Regions from separate parts of the Chromobacterium sp. FG89 genome, predicted to be linked through region 2. Evidence: riboswitches for the same ligand, from Rfam matches in the RefSeq annotation. Region 2 holds a riboswitch; the other holds the start of a gene.

Region 1 (4,412 bases), on a different contig from region 2:
GCTCGTCCATCATCGCCGTCGAGCCCCAGTAATAGACCGACAGCAACAACGGCGACTTGCCCGGCCGCCAGGCCACGGCCACGTTGTTGGCGGCGCCGTGGCCGCCGCTGCCGGTTTTGTCCCCCACCCGCCACTCCGCCGGCAAGCCGGCGCGGATGCGCAGATTGCCGGTGGTGTTGCCCAGCAGCCAGTCGTTCAGCAAACCGCGCTGCCGCTCCGGCAATAGCGGGGAAAACAGCAGCGCGCGCAGATTGGCCGTCATCGCCGCCGGCGTGGTGGTGTCGCGCGGATCGTCCGGCTCGGCGCGGTTCAGTTCCGGCTCGACGCGGTCAAGCCGGCTCAGGCCGTCGCCCAGCGAACGGGCGAAGCGGGTCACCTCCTGCGGCCCGCCCAACTGCTCCAGCAGCAGATTGGCGGCGGTGTTGTCGCCGAAGCGCATCGCCGCGTCGCACAAGTCTTTCACCGACATGCCCTGCTCCACGTATTGTTCGGCGATGGGCGAATAGTCGATCAATTGCTCGCGCCGGTAGCCGACATGGCGATAGAGCAGATCCGGCTGCGTCGCGCTGCGTTGCAATAAGGCGCCCACCAGCAGCAGCGTGAACGTGCTGCACATCGGGAAGCGCTCATCGGCCCGGTAAGCCAGCGTCCGCCCGCTGTCCGCCTCTTGCGCGAACACGCCGATGCGGCCGCCGGCATTGCGTTCCAGCTCCGCCAATTGACGCGCGGCCGGGGCTTCGCCCGGCACCCGCAACGGCGGGCGCGCGCAACCCCAGATCAACGGCGTGGCGGCCAAGGCCGCCAGCAAGACGCGCCGCTGCGCAAAATCATCCATAGATCAATCCCCAGATTCGGTATGACGGCGCGGCCCGTCGCAACGGCCGGCCATCGCGGTTTAGTTCCCCCGATGCGCATTGCCGCTACCCGCCGCAATGACAATGAACTAAAGTGCGATACATATTCTTTTGCGCCTGAACTCTGAAAATAGATGCGTCAAAACATCACGAACAGGTTCAAGCACTTTTAATGACACATTAAACAATCGAATGACATGAAAAAGCCTGCACAGTTCCGTATCCCCGCTTTGCGGCGCATCGCTGGCCTGCTCGGCCTCAGCCTGGCCCTGCTGGCCGCGCCGCTTGAAGCCAAAACGCCGCACACGCATCGGCACGCCAGCGCGCCGGCGCAAGAGCAGTTGCTGGAACACGGCAGCTACACCAACTCCGACGGCGTGGAGGTCCACAGCCCGGCCCATACCCGCTCCGGCAAAGCGCCGGCCGGCGCCAGCGCGCGCTGCCGCGACGGCAGCTATAGCTTCAGCCAGCACCGGCGCGGCACGTGTTCGCATCATGGCGGCGTGGCGGCCTGGCTCTGAGAACCTGTTTACGATCTGCTGCGCGTCGACGATACGGCGTTGAAAACATCTTCGAAATGCTCATGTACCACGCGTACATTCCGCTTTCTCAGCCATTTTCGCCTTGTCTCGCCTTAGCTCGCGAGATCGTAAACACGTTCTGAGAACCCGTTCATAGTCTGCTACGCTTCAGCGATACGGCATTGAACGGGCTCTTGCCTCACACCAGACAGCCGGCAAACAGTAGGTACACCGCGCCCGCGCCCAAGAGCCAGCGGCCGTCCACGCTGCCGCGGCGGAACAACAGCCACAAGCCGGCGATCGCCGCCATCGTGGCCAGGCCGGACCACAGCAGGACGCCGTCGAACATCCACGGAGTGAAGAACAGGCCGAAGGCGCTGGGAATCGTCGCCTGTATCATCATCGCGCCGGAGATATTGGCCAAAGCCAGGCGCTCCTTGCCCTGGCGCAGCCAGATCAGCGCGTTCATGATTTCCGGCAATTCCGTGGCCACCGGGCTCAGCAGCAAGGCCACCAGATGCGGCGCCATGCCCCAGTGTCCGGCCAGCGCTTCCAGCTGCGCGACGAAACCGTGCGCCGCCGCCGCGATCACCGCCAAGGCCAGCAGGGCCTGCGTCGCCGCCCAGCCCAGGCCGCCGCCGGCGCGCAGCTTCAAGGCGTCCAGTTCTTCCTCTTCCGGCGCGGTGTCCGCGCTGCGGATCTCGCGCCAGACATAGGCGGCGTAAGCGGCCAGGAACAGCACGCCCAGCCAGGGCTTGATGGCGAAGGCCAGCAGGCCCAGCGCCACCTTGAACGCGAAAATCAGCAAAAACGCCAATTGGTCGCCGGCCAGCCGGCGGTGATCGACGCGCAGCAGGTAGTCGCCGCGCCCCAGCCGGCTGCGGTTGCGCCACAGCGCGAAGCCCACCACCGCGTACGCCAGCGTAGCCAGCACCAGCGGTCCGCCCAGGGCGGCGCCGACGCCGATGTCCTTATGTTGCGGCGTGCCGCCGAAGGCCATCGCGGTCAAGGTGACGGCGCTTTCCGGCAAGGCGGTGCCGAAAGCGGCGAGCACGGTGCCGACGGCGCTGGCGCCCAGGTTCAGATGGCGTCCGCACCATTCGATGGCGTTGACGAAGTATTGACAGGAAAGATAGATCAGGACGGCGAGGCCGAGCAGAAGCGACAGGGTCAACAGCATAGATAGTCTTGGGCCGGGCAAGCGGATGGACAATGGCGCAACGACGCGGCTTGCCCGGCGGCAAACGCATCGTGGCCAAAGGTCTCGCTTGGCGGCGCCGGCAATGCCGGCCGCTGACCGCGCCATGAGGAAAGCTCCTCAAGTTTGTTGACGCGGCCTCTTCGGCGGGGCCGAAGATGGCTACTCCCCAATGACAACGGCGCCATTGTGCCAGCCTGGGCGCAATGGCGCAAACCTAGGCGTCCGTCATGCGACGCCCACAGCGGATGAAGGCGAAGGGCCGCGACGTCGCCGCCGCGGCCGCCTCGGCGCTAGCGGCGGAACCACTCGCGCTTGGACAGCGCCGCCTCCACCTGCTCGCGATTGAGCAAGGCGTCGCGCATGGCGTTCCGCGCCGCCAGCTCCATCTGGTCGCCGTAGTAAGGCGATTGCGGCTGGCTGCTGTTGCCGTAGGTGTTGATCACCTTGGCGCGCAGCGGCCGGCCGAACTCCACCAGGGCGGTGAAGGTGTCGCCGAAGATGGCGCGCTGGCGGCCGTCGCTGTCGCCGATATAACTGAAGGTGCGGAAAGCCCCCAAACCCTCGGCGCCGCCGCTGGCTGGCTGGTCCAAGCGCGCCGCGCCGCCGGCGGGGCCGCGCCGCAGCCGGTAGACTTCGCCGAAGGCGATGTCCAGCGGCACGCCGGCCTGTTGCAGCCCCTGGGCCGCCGCGCCCAGCTTGCTGAGCGCGAAGCCGGCGTCGCGCAGGCCGGCGGGCGTGTCGTAGGGCTGCGCCGGATCCGCTTCCCGGCGGTAGCGCAAGGCCTCTTCGCCGCCGGAGGCCGCCACCCAGGCGGCGAACAGCACCGCGCCCTTGCTGGCGGCGTCGCTGCGCCGGTCCCATTGGGCCAGCACTTGCGCCGCGGCGATCAGGCCGGCGTCGCCGGAGGCGCGCGCATAGCCGATCAAATCGTCCAGCACCCGGTCCGCCAGCAGCAGCCGGGTGTCGTGCTTGGCGCTGAGCAGCGTATCCAGGGTGAAGGCCGGCGTCTGTTCGATCAGCTCGATGCCGCGCTGTTCGCGCAGCAGCGGCGACGCCCGCGGCGACAGATAGCCGGCGTAGGCGGCCGGGTCCAGCGCCGGCTTGCTCATATACCAGGGCACGCTATTGGAGTTCTGCACCCAGCCGCTGGACGGATTGGCCACCTGCGGCAATTCGTCCAGCCTCAGCGCCTGACGCCAGATCAGATCGCTGCGGCTGCCGTCCACCGGCTGCGCCCAGAAGGCGGCGTCGCCGCCGGCACGGCGCGGGGTCAGACCGCCGAAAGCCGCCCAGACATTGCGTTGGGCATCGGCGTAGATGATGTTGTGGTAGGGATTGCGCAGCCGCGCCACGACGCTGCGGAAGGCCTTGAAGTCGGGCGCTTGCGCCATGTCCCACCATTGCTCCAGCACGCCGGGGGTCTGCAGCTGGTCCACGCCGACAATGCGCAGCGCGTAGCTCTGGCCGTCCTTGTCGAACACCGGGCCCTGCTCGGCGCGGCGCAGCGTCAGCTGCTCGGCTTGCAGGCTGCCGTCCGGCTGACGGATATACAGGGTTTCGCGCTTGGTTTCGAAGTCGCGCGCCACGCCGTCCAGCAGGTATTGCCGGCCGCTGAGCTTGAGTTGGTACAGGTCGCAGCCGTCCTGGGTGTTGACGGTGTGCACCCAGCCCAGCCGCTGGTTGAAGCCGATGCGCATCACCGGCAGGCCCACCAGGGTGGCGCCGTAGATATCGTATTCCGGGCTCTTGAATTGGGCTTCGAACCAGGTGTGGCTGCCGCCCCACAGCAAATGCGGGTTGGCCAGCAGCATGGCGTTGCCGGAACGGCTCTTGGCC
Region 2 (4,412 bases):
AACGGGGATTTGTAATACATTGACATGGCCTATTTGATGATAATCAATAGTCAGCCAACTATTCCAAAAACAAGGCCGCTATCGCTTAGCATGGCTGACTGAAGTCAATAAACAACAATAATTCTAGATAACAGCGACGGGCGGGTCCGAAGCGCCGGAGGGCGCGGGGCCGGCACCAGCCGCTGAACGGGATTGCGGAGCAAGAGGAGAAGTCATGCAGTGGTTCTGGCGCGTGTATACCCTGGTGGAAAAGACTTTCTGGGATACGTTGACCAAGAAATTGTGCAGTTTCTTTTTCATCAGCGTGTTTCAGCTGGGCATGGTGGCTTATGTCTATTATGTGCTGGAAAACATACGGAGTTCGCTGAAAGGGCAGGTCGCTTCGCCCCAGGTGTTGGCCGGCATCGAGTCCAGCATCGACGGCGCGCTGTTTTGGACAATGGCGCTGTGGGTGGTCAGCGTCGCTTTCATCGCCTTCATGGTCTGGTATCTGCGCTTTCTCATCGTCAGACCGCTGAAAATGATTATCCGGATTTTCAATGAAATCGGCGCCGGTGAGGGGGATCTGTCCAGAGACATTCCCACCATCACCCATGACGAAATCCGCGAATTGTCGCTGTCGTATAACCGTTTCCTGCTGAAAATGCGCGAGATCATCAGCAATGTGCGGCTGATGACGGTGCGGATCGCGATGGATTCGGCGCGCACCCGCAAGAACGTGGTCGAATCGCTGGAGGGCGCGCGCAAGCAGGATCAGCTGGCGACGCAGGTCCGGGCCGCCAGCGATCAGAGCACCGAGGGCGTGGGCCAGGTCACTGAGCAAACCCAGGCGATCTCGTCCACTACGCTGGCCAATCTGGATGTGGCGCGGGAATCCTACGCCGAACTCAAATCCGTGGCGGAGAGCATCTACGGCATCAACCAGAAAGTGGGGCATTTCAATCACACGGTGGATGATCTGAGTCAGCGCTCCTCCAGCATCAAGACCATTGTCGATCTGATCAAGGACGTGTCGGACCAGACCAATCTGCTGGCCTTGAACGCCGCGATAGAGGCGGCGCGGGCCGGCGAGAGCGGACGCGGTTTCGCCGTGGTGGCCGATGAGGTGCGCAAACTGGCCGAGCGGGTCAAAAAGGCCACCGACGAGATTTCGCATAATATCGACGGCATGTTGGGGCTGGTGTCGGAAACCCAGGTGGAAACCGCGCAGATCACCGAGGACACCAAGTCGGCGCGGGAGATCGTCTCCAAGGCGTCCGACCATTTCAGCAAGATGATGGGAGACTTCGAAACCACGGCGAGCAGTCTCAGCCAGATCGCCGCCACCATGTCGGAGTTCGTCGCCTCCAATGGCCAGGTCAATCTGCATGTGGCGGAAATCCACGAACTGGGCCATCAGGTGACGGACCGTCTGAACCATACCGAAGACTCGGCCACCAAATTATCCGGCGCGGCGGAGCAGGTGCAGCAACTGGTGGCGCGCTTCATTCTGGGCGAGGGCGAGTTCGACCAGATCATGCAAACGGCCCGCGAGGCGCGGGATGAATTGCAAACCATGATGGCCGCGCAACTGGCCGCGGGCGTGGCGCTGTTCGATCAGAACTACCAGCCCATCGCCGGCGCCAAGCCGGCCAAGTTCCGCACTCAGTACGACGCCAAGCTGGAAAAACTGATGCAGCCGGTGTACGACCGCGCCGCCAAGTCCGTGCCCGGCGGCGTGTTCTGCCTGGCGGTGGACACCAACGGCTACGCGCCGACCCACAATAGCTGGTATAGCCTGCCCTTGAGCGGAGATGCGGCCAAGGACCTGATCAACAGCCGCGACAAGCGCAAGTTCGCCGATGCCGCCGGTTTGCGGGCCGCGCGCAGCACGCAATCCTTCCTGCTGCAGACGTATACCCGCGACACCGGTGAGGTGCTGTCGGAAGTGGTGCTGCCCATCATGTTGTCCGGCAAGCATTGGGGCGGCTTCCGCCTGGGCTTCAACCCGGAGCAGCTGTTGGAGGCGCTTGGGCGCGGAGCCGCTCGGACTTGAAGCGCCGCAGGTCGGCAGGAAAACAAAACGGAGGCCGCGGCCTCCGTTTTGTTTTGAGCGTTGCCTCAGATCTGCAACGGGCTTAGCAGGGTGATAATGCCCAGGCCGGCGAACAAGAGCGCGGCAATGGTGTGCACCAACTTTTGCGGCAGCTTCTTCGCGGCCACCTCGCCCAAGAGCACCGCGGGCACATTGGCCAGCATCATGCCCAGCGTCGTGCCGGCCACCACCAACAGCAAGGCCTCAGGAAAGCGCGCGGACAGCGCGACGGTGGCCAGTTGCGTCTTGTCGCCCATTTCCGCGATAAAGAAAGCGATACAGGTGGTGCCGAACACGCCGAAGCGCTCCATGAGCCGGCTGTCTTCATCCAGCTTGTCCGGAATCAGCATCCAGCCCGCCATGGCGAGAAAGGAAAGACCCAAGCCCCAACGCATGAAGTCCGGTCCTATCTTGCTCATCAGCCAGTGACCCACCGCGGCGGCGGCGAAATGATTGAGCAAGGTGGCGACGAAGATGCCCAGAACGATGGGCATGGGTTTGCGGTAGCGGCCGGCCAGCATCAGGGCGAGCAATTGGGTTTTGTCGCCGATTTCAGCCAAAGCGACGATGCCGGTGGAAATAAGGAAGGCTTCCATGAAAACTCCGGGGGCTGCGCATACGCCATGACAAGCCCGCGCCGCAGCCCCGCGTTGCGCAGACATGTCATGGGTCTTGCCAAACGGAAGTTTTCGTCGCATGCGCCATGGCCGTGATGGCCAAGCCTGTTGACGCATGCCGGCGCTGAAAACCGCGCCGAGGCTACTCCCCCAGAACCAGCCGATTCTAAATCAGTTGGCGTAGCGGGGCAATCTCCGCTCTTAGAGTTGAGACGTGCACTGCGGGCATCGAGAGGCTTTTTCCGGAATGCTGGACACGCAGAACGGGCATTCCTTGGTGGCGGGGGCCGGCGCGGCGGCCGGTTCTTCGCGCTTCAGCCGATTGATGGCCTTGACCAGCATGAAGATGGCGAAAGCCACGATGGTGAAGCTGACCATGGCATTGATGAACAGGCCGATATTCAGCGTGACGGCGCCGGCCTGTTTGGCCGCGGCCACGGACACATAAGGCCCAAGCTGTTTGCTGCCTTCTTTTAGCACGAAGAACATATTGGAGAAATCGACGTTGCCGATCAACAGGCCGATTGGGGGCATGATCACATCGTCGACCAGCGATTTGACGATGGCGCCGAAAGCGCCGCCGATGACGACGCCGACCGCCAGATCGATGACATTGCCTTTCATGGCAAATTCTTTGAATTCTTTAATAATGGACATGGTTGGCCTCTGTTTAAATAGCGTTAAGCATTATAGGACATTCGGCCGCCGTCGCTCCACCGCGGGTCTTTCTATCAAGCGGCTGAGCGTGAGCGGACGGGCAGGCTGCCAAGCAAGGCGCCGCCAAGAATGAGCACGATGGCGGTCAGAGCGACGGCGTTCAATTGACCCTGGCCGCTGCCTATCAGCAGCAAGGTGGACAGCAGCGGCGTGGCGTAGGACAGGGAGCCGATCTGCCTGGGGTCGCCTTCCTTGAGCGCGCGGTCCCATAGAAAGAAGGCGCCGCCCATCGGCCCGATGCCGAGCAGGATCAGGGCCAGCCATTGGCCGGCGCTGGGGGCGACGCTGGGTTCGAACAGGGCGTGACACAGCAAGGAGAGCAGGCCGGACAGCAGGCAGAAGCCGCCCACCGCGCTATTGGGAAAGCTGGGCAGCCTGCGGGTCAGCAGGCTGAAGGTGGACCACACCACGGCGGCGGCGATGGCGAGCAGATAACCGGCGAGATGGCTGCTGGACAAGGCGAGCTTGCCCCCGCTGACGATCAGCGCCGCGCCGCTGAAGCCCAGCGCACCGGCCAGGATGTGGCGGCCATGCAGCACGGTGCCCGGCACCAGGATGGGGGAGAGCATGACGATCAGCAGCGGCCACAGGTAATTCAGCAGATTGGCTTCCATCGCCGGCGCGTGCCGAAACGCGAAGAACAGCAGGAAGTGATAGCCGAACAAGCCGTAGATCCCCACCAGCAGGGTGGGCATCGGGACTTTCCAGTCGCGGTAATGGCGCAGGCTGAGCAGGCTGCCGATCAGCAGGCAGACGCCGACGACGAAGAAAGGGGGAAGCGAGCGTGTTTGAGCGCCAAGCGCGGCCAGAGAGGCCCAGAGCAGGATGGCGCCCCCGGCAAAGGCAATCGGTCTGGAAATCATTATTATTCCAATGGGGAGGGTGGGCCGATTGTAAAACGGAAGCGAAAATGGAAAAAGCCACAATCCGGAGATTGTGGCTTTTGAAATTTTGGCTCCCCGAGCAGGGCTCGAACCTGCGACCTGCGGATTAACAGTCCGTCG

What was found. Region 2 has a riboswitch for manganese ahead of ACODRW_RS16985 (TMEM165/GDT1 family protein). Riboswitches for the same ligand answer to the same signal wherever they lie in the genome.
Region 1: linked by a shared signal. The riboswitch ahead of ACODRW_RS13770 (sodium:calcium antiporter) and the one ahead of ACODRW_RS16985 (TMEM165/GDT1 family protein) in region 2 are both predicted to bind manganese.

What each region holds. Positions count from the first base shown of each region.
Region 1 is NZ_JBMDIQ010000012.1:105,442-109,853, forward strand. It holds gene blaCHA (CHA family extended-spectrum class A beta-lactamase) at 1-835, opposite strand, end outside; gene ACODRW_RS13765 (DUF3761 domain-containing protein) at 1,052-1,375, shown strand; gene ACODRW_RS13770 (sodium:calcium antiporter) at 1,575-2,555, opposite strand; yybP-ykoY riboswitch at 2,612-2,756, opposite strand; gene ACODRW_RS13775 (penicillin acylase family protein) at 2,867-4,412, opposite strand, start outside.
Region 2 is NZ_JBMDIQ010000018.1:4-4,415, reverse strand. It holds gene ACODRW_RS16995 (methyltransferase domain-containing protein) at 1-15, shown strand, start outside; gene ACODRW_RS16990 (methyl-accepting chemotaxis protein) at 215-2,035, shown strand; gene ACODRW_RS16985 (TMEM165/GDT1 family protein) at 2,101-2,670, opposite strand; yybP-ykoY riboswitch at 2,671-2,854, opposite strand; gene mscL (large conductance mechanosensitive channel protein MscL) at 2,893-3,348, opposite strand; gene ACODRW_RS16975 (DMT family transporter) at 3,423-4,271, opposite strand.